DNA from 4 places in the Streptomyces sp. NPDC102274 genome. Region 3 is predicted to be linked to each of the others. Evidence: riboswitches for the same ligand, from Rfam matches in the RefSeq annotation. Region 3 holds a riboswitch; each other region holds the start of a gene.
What was found. A riboswitch is a leader RNA that binds a small molecule or an ion and turns the genes downstream of it on or off. The one in region 3 is predicted to bind cyclic di-AMP.

Region 1 (3,702 bases), on a different contig from region 3:
CCGCGTCCCCCCTCTTCGCCGCGGCTCCGCTGATCGCCGCCCCGTTCTACCCGATGGCCGGCACCGTCATCATCGCCTTCACCTCGCTGGTCGCCGAGGTGGTGCTGCATACGCATGCGGACACCCAGTTCCAGGTGGAGTCGATCAGCGAGGTGCTGACGGTGCTGGTGGTCTCCCTGCTGGCGCTGTACATCAACGGTGTCGTACGGCGCAGCGGTGAGCGGCTGGCCTCCGCCCGCGTCATCGCCGAGACCGCCCAGCGCGCCGTGCTGCCCAGACCCGCCGAGCGGATCGGGGGGCTGCGGATCGCCGCGCGGTACGAGGCGGCGCAGGAGGGCGCGTTCATCGGCGGGGACCTCTTCGCCGTACAGGACACGCCGTACGGGGTGCGGCTGGTGGTCGGTGACGTACGGGGGAAGGGTCTTGACGCGGTCGAAGCGGTGGCGGTGGTCATCGGGTCCTTCCGGGAGGCCGCCGAGCAGGAGAGTTCGCTCGAAGCGGTCGCGCAGCGGCTGGAGCGCGCGCTCAGGCGGGAGGGGACGCGGCGGGACGGGCTCGATGTCTTCGAGGGGTTCACCACGGCCGTGCTCGCCGAGATCCCGCACGACGAGGGTGTGGTGCGGCTGGTCAACCGCGGCCACCCCGAGCCGCTGCTGATGCGCGGCGACGGCGAGGTGCGGATGCTCATCCCGAGCGACCCCGCGCTGCCGCTCGGGATGAGCGAACTGGGCTCGTGGCCGGACCGCGCGGAACAGGCCCTGTATCCGGAAGGCGCGACGCTGCTCTTCTACACGGACGGGCTCACCGAGGCGCGCGATGCCCATGGGGTCTTCTACGTCCCGCGCGAACGGCTCGACGGACGGGTTTTCCAGGGGCCCGACGAGATGCTCCAGGCGATCATCGACGACGTGCGGCGGCACACGGGCGGCGGGAGCCAGGACGACATGGCGCTGCTGGCGGTCAGCCGGCCCTCGGAGGGTGAGCCGGAGCGGCGCAGGACCATTCCCTTGGTGCCGTGAGTCGGCGGCCGGCGCCGTGAGGCGGACGCTGGTGCCGTGAGACGGCCGCGGCCGGCGCCGGAGCCGGCTCCCGCGACGGCACCGGAATCGCCCTCGCCGGAGCCCTCGCCACCGTCCGTAGTCGAGAGGTACCGCTCCGCATAACATTTGACACACCGTCAGAAATGCGAACCGCCCTGACGGGCCCTCAACTCGCCCGATTGCGTTCCTGTCTGTCCTGGTACGTCCGATGCGAAGTCGTTAACGATCACCCGGAACAGCTTGGAATAAGGCCCGGGTCTCTATTAACGTTCGATAACGCAGCGCGGTCGTCCCAGCCGTCGCAAGAGATGGCACCGTGCGCACGCGCCGAATCCCGCGAGGGAACCGGGGAACCACCAATTGGGGTGAATCGGGTGTCTTTTGTCGCCTTGTGCGGCAGGAGCGCCCGTAGGAGACCTTCCTGCTCCGAACCCGTCAGCTAACCCGGTAGGCGAGAAGGAAGGAAAGGAGCACGCCTCAGTGGCGTCCAACAAGCCTGCCCCCGAAGCCCTCTTCGAAACACGCTCCCCCGGCGACGAGCCGGACAGGGCATGGGGGGAATGGAACCCCACCGAGGAGTCCATACGGCCCGTACGCGGCAGGCACCGCGTCGCCAAGCAGCGCGGACTGGCCCGTAGCTCCACTGTCCTCGGTGTCGGCGTCATCGCCGCCGTCGGCGCGGGCGGCATCGCCACCGCGCAGGACAAGCCCGCGGTCTCCATATCCCTGCCCGACGCGATCACGGACAAGCTCCCGGACGCCAAGTCCCTGCCGGGAATGGGCTCCCTCGGGTCGGACGACTCCGAGCCCGAAACGCTCGCCGCCCCGCTCACCACCGCCGGGCTCACGGTCACGGACACCGAACAGGGCGCCACCGACGCGGGAGAGGCGCTGCGCGCCCGTATCCTCCAGCAGGCCGAGGCGCAGCAGACCGGGGCCGACGCGGCGCGGCAGGCGGCCGCGGAGTCGGCGGCGGCGAAGAAGGCCGCGGCCGAGGCCAAGAAGCAGCAGACCGAGGCCGAGAAGAAGATCGAAGAGGCGAAGAAGAAGGCCGAGGCGGAGGCCAAGGCCAAGGCGGAGAAGGAACGGCTGGCCAAGCTGGCCGCCAGCTACGCGATCCCCACCTCCTCGTACACGATCACCTCGACCTTCGGTCAGTCCGGCTCCCTGTGGTCCTCCGGCTACCACACCGGCCTGGACTTCGCCGCGCCGACGGGCACCCCGCTCAAGGCCGTGCACAGCGGCACCGTCAAGTCGGCCGGCTGGTCGGGCTCGTACGGATACCGCACGGTCCTGGAGCTCGATGACGGCACGGAGATCTGGTACGCCCACCAGTCGTCCATCAGCGTGAGCGCCGGGCAGAAGGTCACCACCGGCGAGGTCATCGGCAGGGTCGGCGCGACCGGCAATGTGACCGGCGCGCATCTGCACCTCGAAGTCCACACGGCGGGCGGCACGGGTATCGACCCGATGAGCTGGCTGCGCGGCAAGGGCCTCACCCCGTAGACCTCCCTTCCGCGGACCTTTCCTCCACAGACCTTCCCCGCGGGCATCTCCCCGCGGACGTTCCTCCATACGGCCCACATGAGGGCGCGGAGCGGAATAGGGCGGACTCCTCGGGGAGTTACAGCCGCCCGTGACCACTCTGCGCCCTCTGGGCTCCTCCGACCTGCACGTTTTCCCGCTCGCCCTCGGCGGGAATGTCTTCGGCTGGACCGCCGACGAGACGGCCTCCTTCGCCGTTCTCGACGCGTACGCCGCCGCGGGCGGGAACTTCATCGACACCGCCGACCTGTACTCCTCGTGGGCACCGGGAAACGAGGGCGGTGAATCCGAGACCGTCATCGGCAACTGGATCGCTTCGCGCGGCAATCGCTCCGAGGTGCTGGTCGCGACCAAGATCGGCGCGCACCCGCGGTACAAGGGGCTCCGGGCGGCCACCATCACGGCCGGCGTCGAGGAGTCGCTGCGCCGGCTCCGTACGGACCACATCGACCTCTACTACACGCACTTCGACGACCCCGAGGTCCCGGTCGAGGAGATCATCACCACCCTCGACCAGTTGGTGAAGGCGGGCAAGGTCCGCGCGATCGGCGCCTCCAACATCGACGCGGAGCGGCTGGCCGCGTCGCTCGCCTTCTCGGAGAGCGAGGGGCTGGCCCGTTATGTCGCGCTCCAGCCGCGGTACAACCTGGTCTCCCGGGACACGTACGAGGGCGACCTCCGGGACACCGTGCGGCGTCACGGCCTCTCGACCGTGCCGTACCCCGCGCTGGCCTCGGGTTTCCTCACCGGTAAGTACCGTCCTGGGACCACGGTCGACAGTCCTCGTGCCGGCAGGGCGGCCGAATATCTGAGGTCCGAGCGGGGCGCCAAGGTCCTGACCGCGCTGGACCGGATCGCCGGGGCGCGGGACGCCGAGATCCCGACCATCGCGCTGGCCTGGCTGGCGGCGCAGCCGACCGTGGTCGCACCGCTCGCGTCCGCGCGTTCGACCGAGCAGCTGCCCGCGCTGCTGGCGGCGGCTGACCTCGAACTGACGGGGGAGGAGCTGGCGGAGCTCACCGCGGCGTCCGCCTGACGCCCTCGTCGGACAGGTTTCTCATTGGCGGTACGGGTTGTAGCCGTCGTAGTCGATGTACGGCGGCGGTACCCGCACCCG
Region 2 (3,702 bases), on a different contig from region 3:
GACCATCTGGAAGTGATCAAGCTGATCCCGCCGCTGACCATCGAGGAGCGGGAGGTCGAGCGCTTCGTGGACGCCTTCACGGCGGTCATGGACGACGCCCACGGCGGTGGTGGACTGATGTGGGACTTCGGCAGGACCCTGGTGAAGCAGGCCGTGGCCAACCGATAGCGGGAGTGCCGAACTTTTGCCTCCGGGGTAAGAAATTTGCCCCGGAGGAAAGTTCCTGGCGCAATAGAGGTATGAGCACACCTCCCGCCGGAGAGGCCGCCGAAGATCTGCCCGGCCGGCTGCCCGATGTCGCACCCCGCCTGCGCGAGCTGCGCCGCGACCGGCGGCTCACCCTGGAGACCGCCGCCCGGCGGGCCGGGCTCTCCCCGGCCCATCTCTCCCGGCTGGAAACCGGCCGCAGACAGCCGTCGCTCCCGATGCTGCTGAGCCTCGCCCGTACCTACGGTACGACCGTCTCCGAGCTGCTCGGGGAGGTGCCGCCGGAGCGCGATCCCATCGTCCGGGCGGGCCGGACGGAACCGGTCGAGGCCGACGGCTGGACGTACCACCAGGCGGGCGGCTCGGGGCGGGCCATGCAGCCGCTGCGGCTCCAGGTCCCGTACGGGGCGCAGGGCGACCTCGTCCGCGTGCACCCGGGTGAGGAGTGGCTCCATGTCCTCGAAGGGCGGCTGCGGCTGACCCTCGGAGACGCCGTACACGTACTCGACCCCGGGGACAGCGCGCACTTCGACTCGCTCACCCCGCACCGGATCGCGGCGGCCGGACCCGAGGGGACCGAGCTGCTCTTCGTCCATACCCTGCTGCAGAGCCCCGCCGCCGAGCTGTGCCTCGGCGCCGGGGCCCATCGCCGCTGACCTGCTGAGAGAGGTCTGCCACCATGCCCGAGTCAGAGAACCCCGTGTCGGAGAACCCCGTGTCGGAGAAGCCCGCGCCCGGTCATGTCATGAAGGAGGAGGGGAAGTTCCCCCGCGGGCTGGTCATCCGGCTCGTCGCCTACCTGATCGCCGGCCATCTCTTCGCGGCCTTCCTCTATCTGGTCTTCGAGATGGGCGCGCGGGGGTAGTGGCTTGGAGGTGGTGGCTCGGGGGTAGCGGCTTTCCTTCGAGGCCGCGGCTCCCCCCTCCGCTATCCCCGCTGTCGCCGTCGCTCGCTCAGCCCTGGTCGAGGAGGCGGGTGCGGAGCCGCTCGCGGGTCTCGGGGGCGAGCCCGAGACCCTCGGTCAGATAACGGTCGGTGGTGCCCCAGGTCTTCTCTATGGTCTCGAAGGCCGCCGCGAGGTACTCGGCGCGCGCGTCGAAGAGCGGACTGAGGAGCTCCATCACCTCGGGGGACATCCCGGTGGGGGAGTTGTCGCTGCGGCGGATCGGGTAGCGGCGGTGCGGGTCGTTCGACTTGAGATAGTCGGCCTCGATCGCCTCGGGTTCCACCCCGACGGCGAGCAGGGACACCGCGATGGAGAGCCCCGCCCGGTCCTTGCCCGCCGCGCAGTGCATGAGCGCGGGGACGCTGTCCTCGGCGAGGGAGTGCAGGACGCGGCTGTGCTCGGCGGTGCGTTCCGTGATGATCGTCCGGTACGAGTCGATCATCCGGGTCGCCGCCCTGCCTTCCGAGAGGAGTGAGCGCAGCTGGTCGAGATCGCCGTCCCGCACCATCAGCCAGAACTCGGCGCCGTCCGCCGGATCGGTGAGCGGCAGGTTCACATTGCGTACACCGGTCAGCTCCACGTCCGCGCCGTCGAGCTTCAGATCCGCGGCGTTACGGAAGTCGAAGATCGTGTGGAGGCCGAGGGAGGAGAGGAAGGCGGCATCGGCAGGGGTGGCGTTGGCGAGGTGTCCGCTGCGGAAGAGCCTGCCGTGGGCCACCCGCCGGCCGTCCGTGGTCGGCAGCCCGCCCACGTCGCGAAAGTTGCGCACGCCGGACAACTCGGGCTCTGTCGACGGGACCTGCGGCAGCTGCTGCGTCACGGCGTGCTCCTCCGTGTCTGCCGTCGGCGCGGCTCGCCGACGATGTCGACTTCCGACCCTACGACATTTGTTCCTCAGGCAACCTGTTGCAATCAGCCCAGCCCCGGAGGGGCCAGAAGCGCATTATTCGGACACCTCGCGCCGAGGAATATGACCCATATGCCTATCTGTCCGGAATGGGTGATTCCGCATAACCTGCCCCGGTCGCAGGGGAGATGGGCTCGGGACCGTGAGCAGGATCATATCTGTGACGTTGCGTGGTGGTAGCGGGAAGGGAAATTGCTGCCCTGTAAGGAAATTGGAGATCTGAATCCACGCAGGGTGACCGGATAACCAGAACGATATTTGAAACGGGTGCGATCGCGGGAATACAGCATCTTGTTCCGGCCGTCCGACTCGCTTACCTTCAGCCTCAATCCGAGCGGATCGCCGAATCCTGCCGCCGCTTGGAATTCGCATCCATCCATCAACGCGTGGCAGGAGCGGGGGAACCAGGTGATACGCCGATCCGGAACTCCGGGCGGCTCGGGGTGAAGTCGCGCATCTCGCGCGGCCGGGCATCTCCAGCCCGAACCCGACAGCTCACCTCGCAGGCGCCGGAGAGGAATTCGCCATGCCCGCGAAGGGTAAGCACCGCCGTTCCAAGACCAACCCGATCTCGCGTGGATTCATCGCCGCCGGCACGGGTGGCGCAGCCATCGCGCTTCCGCTCCTCGGCGCCACCGGCGCGCACGCCGCGGAGAAGGCCGCCCCCGCCGCCGCTCCGCAGGCCGTCTCCGCCTCGGCACACACCGCCGCCACCAAGGTCGCGAGGAACTACACCGTGGTCGCCGGGGACTATCTCTCCAAGATCGCCGTCGAGCACCATGTCCGGGGCGGCTGGCATCGGCTGTATCAGGACAACCGCGAGGCCGTCGGCGACAACCCGTCGCTGATCCACCCCGGCCTGAAGCTGACCCTCGGCGCGAGGGCCGCGGCGAGCACCTCGTCCGAGGCTCCCGCGGAGTCCTCCAGTTCCTCGGCCGACTCCAGTTCCTCGTCGGACTCCGGCTCGTCGTCCGACTCCGCCTCCTCGGCCGACCACTCTTCGTCGAGCGGCTCGACGGACGAGTCCGCCACCTCGACCGCCGAGCAGGACCCCACCGCCGACAACGCGGCGCAGAGCACCGGTTCCGGCTTCAACGCGCCGGTCGACGGACCGACCTCCACGCCGTACCAGGCCGCCGGCTCCAGCTGGGCCAGCGGCTACCACACCGGTGTCGACTTCACGGCGGCCTCGGGCACCCCCGTCAAGGCGGTCACCGACGGCACGGTCGTGACGGCCGGCTGGGGCGGCTCGTACGGCAACCAGGTCGTCATCCAGCACAGCGACGGCATGTACTCGCAGTACGGCCACCTGTCGTCCCTGGACGTCTCCGAGGGCCAGAGCGTCAGCGCGGGCCAGCAGATCGGACTCTCCGGTGCCACCGGCAACGCCACCGGACCGCACCTGCACTTCGAGATCCGTACCGGCCCCGACTATGGCTCGGACGTCGACCCGGTGGCCTACCTCCGGCAGAATGGCGTCGACATCTGATTCGTCGGATCACGTCAGCCCATTCCGCTGCCCGGCACTTTCCGTGCCGGGCAGCGGTGGTTTTCGCCTATTCCCGCTTGGCTGAAAATTGACCGATGGCATATCTCACCCGGCGTCAACCCCTCCTTACGGTCGCGTAGGTCACATCTGCCG
Region 3 (3,702 bases):
CCGGCCTGCTCGCGACGGGGATCGAGGAACTGCTGCGGTACGACGGTCCCGTGGAGCTGGCGACCTGGCGGTTCGCGACCGAGCCGCTGACGCTCGGCGGACAGCGGATCGCGACGGGCGATCCGGTCCTGGTCGTCCTCGCCGCCGCCGACCGTGACCCCGAGCGCTTCACGGATCCGGACACGCTCGACCTCTCCCGGCGTGACAATCAGCACCTCGGATACGGACACGGCATCCACTACTGCCTCGGCGCGCCACTGGCCCGGGTGGAGGGACAGACCGCGCTCGCCACCCTGCTGACCCGGCTGCCCGATGTGCGGCTCGCGGGAGATCCTGCCGATTTGCGCTGGCGCGGAGGGCTCATCATGCGTGGATTGCGCACGCTTCCGGTGCAGTTCACGCCATTGTCCGGCTGAAGGGCGGCCGGCTCGGGTTCCTGACGGCCCGTCAAGACTGTGACTTTCACGTGATCTCCGCTGCATCGACTTGTGACAGCAGTTCGAGTACCGCTACGTTCTCGAAAACTCAGCCGCCACACGCAGCAGTCGAAACATCAGTCACACGGAAGGCAATCGCATGCGCTCCGGGAACGGCCGACACCGTCGACCTCGCCAGGCCCCCGCTCTGATCGTCGCGGCAGGGGTGACCGGCTCGGCGATCGCTATTCCGCTGCTCGGTGCCACCAGTGCCGGCGCGGCCGACGCCTCCACCTGGGACCGCGTCGCCGAGTGCGAGAGCGGCGGCATGTGGAGCGCCGACCTCCGCAACGGCTACTACGGCGGACTCCAGATCTCCCAGGAGACCTGGGACGACTTCGGTGGCGCGGAGTACGCGGCCAGCGCCGACCTCGCGAGCCGCTCGCAGCAGATCGCGATAGCCGAGAGGATCCTCGACGCGCAGGGGCCGCGGGCATGGGCCAGTTGCGCCGCGATCTCGGGGCTGACGGTGGGCAGTGCCGCGCCGGGCGTGGACCCCGGTACGACGCCCGAGGCGACACCCGAGTCGTCCGCGCCCCCCAAGCCCTCCGAGACGTCCGGGAAGACCGAGAGCTCCAAGCCCTCCGAGGCGTCCGGGAAGACCGGGAGTGCCGACCCGTCGGACACCTCCTCGGGCACCTCCACGGACACCCCCACGGACACCTCCTCGCCCACGCCGGACGCGACGGTGCCCGACGGCGTGACGCCCGCTCCCTCGGACTCCTCGGGGGCCCTTGGCTCCTCCGGGTCCGCCGACGACGACGCCAAGGGCAAGCACCGCGGCGACGCCGCCCCGGACGATGCCGCGCCGGGCAATTCGGGCGAAGGGCGTGAATCCGGCCGTCATGCCTCGCGAGGTGACGGATCGACACGTCATGCGGGCGGCGCGACGGACAAAACGGAAGGCGCGGGCGTGGCGGATGGTGAGTACACCGTCCGTGCGGGCGACTGCCTTTGGCTCATCGCCGACGAGCGCGAGGTGCCCGGGGGGTGGACCGCGCTCTATGAGGCGAACAAGGACACCGTCGGCGCCGACCCCGACCTGATCCTTCCTGGCCAGACCCTTGATCTCGGCGTGAAGTAAGGGCAGTTAGGGGCCCTATGTCCACTTCTGTGAAAGTGAGACAAGGGTCTCTTTGCCGCAACTGGGGTCTTTTGGCCCGTCGGTTGGGCCGTTTCATCTCCGACCTGCGCAAATGAGGTCGTTCCAGGGGGAGGTAAGGGCGATTTTTCCTTGATGTGCTTCTTTGAACAACGGACAGACCTGTGATTACGGTCTGAACCGCTCGCACCGCGGGCCCCGTCGACCGTCACGCCGAATCCTGCCGTCGGTCGGGGGGAGTAATCGACGCGTCATGCGCCGTAGGCAGGAGCGGGGGACCCAAAGGTTCGCGCCGGGCTCCAGCCGTCGAGAGACGGCCGACGACCGGCTTGGGGTGAAGCCATGTGCGACAGAGCACATGGCCGGGCAACTCACTTGGCCCGAACCCGACAGCTGACCTCGTAGGCGTCGGTGAGGAGATGTTCCATGCTGCTGCGTTCCAGCAAGGCCAAGCACCGCCGCCCGTCGAAGGCCGTCCACTACGCCACGCTCGCCGGGGTCACCGGTGCCGCCGTCGCCGCCCCGCTGATCGGTGCGACCTCGGCCTCCGCCGCGACCGCCTCCGAGTGGGACCAGGTCGCGCAGTGCGAGTCCGGAGGCAACTGGTCCATCAACACCGCCAACGGCTTCTACGGCGGCCTCCAGTTCACGCCGTCCACCTGGGCCGCCTACGGCGGTACCGCGTACGCCGCCCGCGCCGACCAGGCGAGCAAGTCCCAGCAGATAGCCGTCGCCGAGAAGGTCCTCGCCGGCCAGGGCAAGGGCGCGTGGCCGAACTGCGGCGTGGGCCTGTCCAGCGCCGCGTACGACGGCGGCTCGGCCACCCCGAGCACCCCGAGCACCCAGAAGCCGGCTCCCCAGCGGCAGGCGCAGCCGAAGCAGCAGTCCCAGCCGAAGCGGCAGGAGACCACGCGCAGCGCGGCCCAGCCGGCCTCGCGCGGCGAGAGCCGTCCCACGACGATCAAGGAGGGTGACGGCGAGTACAAGGTCAAGCCCGGCGACTCCCTCTCCAAGATCGCCAAGGCCGAGGACGTCAAGGGCGGCTGGAAGAAGCTGTTCGACCTGAACAAGGACATCGTCAGCGACGCCGACGTGATCTACCCGGGCCAGCAGCTCCACCTGAGCTGACCCACCGGGGAGCCTCCGGGGAACCACCGGGAACCCTCCGGGATCCCTGGGCCAGCGGGCCCCCTGGGACTCAGCCGGACCCCCCTGGGACCCGAGCCCCCCGGGACTCAGCCGGGAACCACTCGGGTCTCGTCCGGGCCCTACCCGATACCACCCCGGCCGGGCGCGTAATCCCCCGTACGCGCGCCGGGCCGGGGTTTCGGCTGTGGCGCGCCCGTGGGCGGCTGTGGCTCCGGCGGTGGGGGAATCGGGCCTCATTATTTCGTCTTAGGGGGCGGGCACCGGCCGACCGATGACCCCGCGCCGGTTAGTCTCTTGGCGCAAGGCCAATGAGACCCTGCACTCCAAGCGTCACATCCCAGAAGGAGATGCTCGTGCCGTCCATCGACGTCGTCGTAGCCCGGGAAATCCTCGACTCCCGAGGCAACCCCACGGTCGAGGTCGAGGTCGGCCTCGACGACGGCAGCACGGGTCGTGCTGCTGTCCCCTCCGGTGCCTCCACCGGTGCGTTCGAGGCCCTTGAGCTCCGCGACGGTGACCAGAACCGCTACCAGGGCAAGGGTGTCGAGAAGGCCGTCCTCGCCGTCATCGAGCAGATCGGCCCGGAGCTGGTCGGGTACGACGCCACCGAGCAGCGCCTGATCGACCAGGCGATGTTCGACCTGGACGCCACCCCGGACAAGTCGTCGCTCGGCGCCAACGCCATCCTCGGCGTCTCCCTCGCCGTCGCGCACGCCGCCTCCGAGGCCTCGGACCTCCCGCTCTTCCGCTACCTCGGCGGCCCGAACGCGCACCTGCTGCCCGTTCCGATGATGAACATCCTGAACGGCGGCTCGCACGCCGACTCCAACGTGGACATCCAGGAATTCATGATCGCCCCGATCGGCGCGGAGTCCTTCTCCGAGGCCCTGCGCTGGGGCGCCGAGGTCTACCACACCCTCAAGAAGGTCCTGAAGCAGAAGGGCCTCTCCACGGGCCTCGGCGACGAGGGCGGCT
Region 4 (3,702 bases), on a different contig from region 3:
CCCGGCTCCGTTTTCCGTGCGGGCAGCGGAAACAGCAGGGGAATCATCCGGGCAGCAAAAAAGGACGCCCTGACTATTTCTCTTCTTTGTATACGGCGTGATTGTTAATCGCGGACACTCCCGGTGTTTACGGCATGTTGCGAAACCCTCACCTTTTCCCGGCCGCGTTCCGGCCGCTTCAGCCGGTGCACTGCGGCCGTCCGCTCCGCGTGCAGCGCCGCCAGCGTCCGCGCCCGCTCCGCGTCGCCGCGTGCCACGGCGTCCACGATCGCGCCGTGCTCCGCCCAGGACTCCGCGGGGTCGGCGGGCTGGTCGACCACGTACATCCAGGCGATCTTGTGGCGGAGCTGGGTGAGCGGGGCGGTGAGCGCCGGGCTTCCCGATGCCTGGGCGAGCGTCTCGTGGAACCAGGCGCCGAGCGAGCGCAGATCCTCGCCCTGGCCTCTGCGGGCGCGCTCCTGCCCCAGTCTGACCAGGCCGCGCAGGACCTTGAGATGGGCTTCCGTACGGCGCTGGGCGGCGCGCGCGGCGCCCAGCGGCTCCAGCAGCAGCCGCACTTCGAGCAGGTCCGCCGCCTCCTGCTCGGTGGGCTCGGCCACGCAGGCGCCGACATGGCGGCGGGTGGTCACGAAGCCCTCCGACTCCAGCGTGCGCAGGGCTTCGCGCACCGGGACGCGGGAGACGCCGTAGCGCCGTGCCAGTTGCTCCTCCGTGAGCCGGCTGCCACGTTCGAATACGCCGGAGACGATGTCGTCGCGAATCGCCGTGCATACCGAGTGCGCGGGAACGCGCATGTCCGAACCTCCGCCTTAATCCGCGCGAAACGCCGCCGATTGACGCCTGTTCCGTGACTCTATTGCAATCATCGCGGATTTCCGATGGGTGCCCGGAATCAATGGATATCTTTTGGCCAGCGGACGTGGCGGGCACGGGGGCGGAGCGCCGAAGGCCCCGGCGCGGGCCGGGGTCTTCGGGGGGCGGAGTGGTCAGACGCTCACGCCGTGTGCACGCAGATACGCGACGGGGTCGATGTCCGAGCCGTAGTCGGGGCCCGTCCTGGCCTCGAAGTGGAGGTGCGGCCCGGTGGCGTTGCCGGTCGCGCCCGAGAGGCCGATCCGCTCCCCCGGGATGACGCTCCGGCCGACGGCGACGCCGATCGAGGAGAGGTGGCCGTACTGGGTGTACGTGCCGTCGCTCATCCGCAGCACGATGTTGTTGCCGTACGAGCCGCCCCAGCCCGCCTCGACCACGGTGCCCGCTCCTACGGCCACGACGGACGTGCCGGAGGCGGCGTGGAAGTCGATTCCGGAGTGGCTGCCGGAGGACCAGAGCGAGCCGCCCGCCCGGTACCCGGTGGTGATGTACGAGCCGGCGATGGGGAGCCGGAAGGCATTGAGGCGCTCGCGCTCGGCGGCCCGGGCCGCACGCTCCTTCTCCGCGCGGATCTCCTTGGCACGGGCCTCCGCCTTGCGCGCCGCCTCGGCCCTCGCCCTGACCTCGGCGGCGGCCCGGCGCTGCGCGTCGGCCTGGGCGTCGATGGTGCCGGCGAGAGAGTCGTTGATGACCAGGGCCTGGGTCAGACCGGTCTGCCGGGCGGCGGCCGCGCCGGTGTCGGCGGCGAGCGCCGGGGAAGCGGCGAGGGTGCTGATGACGCCGGTGGCGGTGAGCGTCGCGGCACCCGCGACGCTCACGCTCCTGCGGCTCATACGGCTGCGGGCACGATGCTTCCCGGTGGCACGGGTGAACGCCATGGAGGTGGCTGGTCCTTTCCTTCCTTCTCGCCTACCGGGTTAGCTGACGGGTTCGGAGCAGGAAGGTCTCCTACGGACCCCTCCGCGCGATCGAGCCGCGAAGGCCGTCCGATTCACCCCAGGGACGTGATGGGTCCCCGGCTCCCCGGGCTCGCGCCTGACGGGGACTCGGCGATGACTGCCCGATGCCGCGGACGCGGCGTAACTGGCGGACAGCCGGACCGACGTTAAGCAGGTGGTCTTTCAATCACCAAACAGACAGGCCCCTTTGTAGCGCACACCACAGGGCAGAGCGCCACCCTCACCAACAAAGAGGGACATAAAGGGAAACCCCGGCGGCCGAAGCCACCGGGGTTCCATGAAGCGGCCGGATCAGCCGGTGACGACCGTCACTTCGCCGATCCCGAGAGCCGTGACCGGCTCCTTGATCTGCGCGGCGTCACCGACGAGCACGGTGACGAGCCGGTCCACCGGGAAGGCGTTGACGGCCGCGGCCGTCGCCTCGACGGTGCCGGTCTCGGCCAGCCGCGCGTACAGCTGCGCCTGGAAGTCGTCCGGGAGGAACTGCTCGACCTGGTCGGCCAGCGTGCCCGCGACGGAGGCCGCCGTCTCGTACTTCAGCGGGGCCACCCCCACCAGGTTCTGGACGGCCACATCGCGCTCGTCGTCGGTCAGCCCCTCGGCCGCGAGGGTGCGCAGGACCGTCCAGAGGTCGTCCAGCGCCGGGCCGGTGGACTCGGTGTCCACGGAGCCGCTGATGGCGAGCATCGCCGCGCCGGTCGCACCGCCCGGCGCGTCGGGCGCCGAGGAGCGCAGCACCTGACCGAAGGCCCGTACGCCGTAGGTGTAGCCCTTCTCCTCGCGCAGCACCCGGTCCAGCCGGGAGGTGAGCGTGCCGCCCAGGCAGTATGTGCCGAGGACCTGGGCGGGCCAGACCCGGTCGTGCCGGTCGGCGCCGATGCGGCCGATCAGCAGCTGGGTCTGGACGGCGCCGGGCCGGTCCACGATCACCACGCGGCCCGTGTCGTCGGCGGTCACGGGCGGCACGGGACGGGGAGCGACGGTGTCGCCGGTCCAGGTGCCGAGGGTCTCGGCGAGGACCTCGTCGAGACCGACGCCGGTGAGATCACCGACGATCACGGCGGTGGCGGTGGCGGGGCGAACATGCGCCTCGTAGAAGGCGCGCACGCCCGCGGCGTCGATGCGCTCCACCGTCTCCTCGGTGCCCTGGCGCGGCCGTGACATGCGCGAGGAGGCCGGGAACAGCTCCTTGGAGAGCTGCTTGGCGGCCCGGCGGCCCGGGTTGGCGGTCTCGTGCGGGATCTCGTCGAGACGGTTGCTCACGAGCCGCTCGACCTCGCTGTCCGCGAAGGCGGGGGCCCGCAGCGCCTCGGCGAGCAGGCCGAGGGCCTTGGTCAGCCGGGAGACGGGGACCTCCAGGGAGATCCGGACGCCCGGGTGGTCGGCGTGCGCGTCGAGCGTGGCGCCGCAGCGCTCCAGCTCGGCGGCGAACTCCTCGGCGCTGTGCTTGTCGGTGCCCTCGGAAAAGGCCCGCGCCATGATCGTGGCGATGCCGTCGAATCCCTCGGGCTCGGCGTCCAGCGGGGCGTCGAGATTGATCTCGACCGCCACCACCTGCTGCCCGGGACGGTCGCAGCGCAGCACCGTCAGGCCGTTGTCGAGAGCGCCGCGCTCGGGGGCGGGGAAGGCCCAGGGCCTGGCCTCGCCGGCCGTCGGGCGTGGGTGGAAGTCCATGGTCACGGCAGCGTCGGTCACTGGTCCGCCCCCTCGTGCTCGTCGGTCTCGTCTTCATCGGCGGAGGCCTCGTCGCCGTCGGCGGTGACCGGTTCGTAGACCAGCACCGCGCGGTTGTCGGGGCGCAGCCGCGCCGCGGCGACGGCCCGTACCTCCTCGGCGGTGACATCCAGGACGCGGGTCACGGCGGTCAGGG

Region 1: linked by a shared signal. The riboswitch ahead of ACIRQP_RS38000 (M23 family metallopeptidase) and the one ahead of ACIRQP_RS30005 (transglycosylase family protein) in region 3 are both predicted to bind cyclic di-AMP.
Region 2: linked by a shared signal. The riboswitch ahead of ACIRQP_RS40270 (peptidoglycan DD-metalloendopeptidase family protein) and the one ahead of ACIRQP_RS30005 (transglycosylase family protein) in region 3 are both predicted to bind cyclic di-AMP.
Region 4: linked by a shared signal. The riboswitch ahead of ACIRQP_RS27950 (M23 family metallopeptidase) and the one ahead of ACIRQP_RS30005 (transglycosylase family protein) in region 3 are both predicted to bind cyclic di-AMP.

What each region holds. Positions count from the first base shown of each region.
Region 1 is NZ_JBIWLW010000049.1:17,280-20,981, forward strand. Features, by position in the region: gene ACIRQP_RS37995 (PP2C family protein-serine/threonine phosphatase) at 1-1,019, shown strand, start outside; cyclic di-AMP (ydaO/yuaA leader) riboswitch at 1,356-1,509, shown strand; gene ACIRQP_RS38000 (M23 family metallopeptidase) at 1,521-2,546, shown strand; gene ACIRQP_RS38005 (aldo/keto reductase) at 2,677-3,621, shown strand; gene ACIRQP_RS38010 (PrsW family intramembrane metalloprotease) at 3,643-3,702, opposite strand, start outside.
Region 2 is NZ_JBIWLW010000066.1:3,398-7,099, forward strand. Features, by position in the region: gene ACIRQP_RS40250 (aspartate aminotransferase family protein) at 1-168, shown strand, start outside; gene ACIRQP_RS40255 (helix-turn-helix domain-containing protein) at 240-863, shown strand; gene ACIRQP_RS40260 (DUF6126 family protein) at 887-1,072, shown strand; gene ACIRQP_RS40265 (tyrosine-protein phosphatase) at 1,161-1,973, opposite strand; cyclic di-AMP (ydaO/yuaA leader) riboswitch at 2,391-2,582, shown strand; gene ACIRQP_RS40270 (peptidoglycan DD-metalloendopeptidase family protein) at 2,587-3,549, shown strand.
Region 3 is NZ_JBIWLW010000027.1:96,587-100,288, reverse strand. Features, by position in the region: gene ACIRQP_RS30015 (cytochrome P450) at 1-416, shown strand, start outside; gene ACIRQP_RS30010 (transglycosylase family protein) at 577-1,560, shown strand; cyclic di-AMP (ydaO/yuaA leader) riboswitch at 1,825-2,001, shown strand; gene ACIRQP_RS30005 (transglycosylase family protein) at 2,005-2,706, shown strand; gene eno (phosphopyruvate hydratase) at 3,075-3,702, shown strand, end outside.
Region 4 is NZ_JBIWLW010000024.1:23,066-26,767, forward strand. Features, by position in the region: gene ACIRQP_RS27945 (GntR family transcriptional regulator) at 105-794, opposite strand; gene ACIRQP_RS27950 (M23 family metallopeptidase) at 987-1,751, opposite strand; cyclic di-AMP (ydaO/yuaA leader) riboswitch at 1,766-1,935, opposite strand; gene ACIRQP_RS27955 (M16 family metallopeptidase) at 2,124-3,506, opposite strand; gene ACIRQP_RS27960 (M16 family metallopeptidase) at 3,524-3,702, opposite strand, start outside.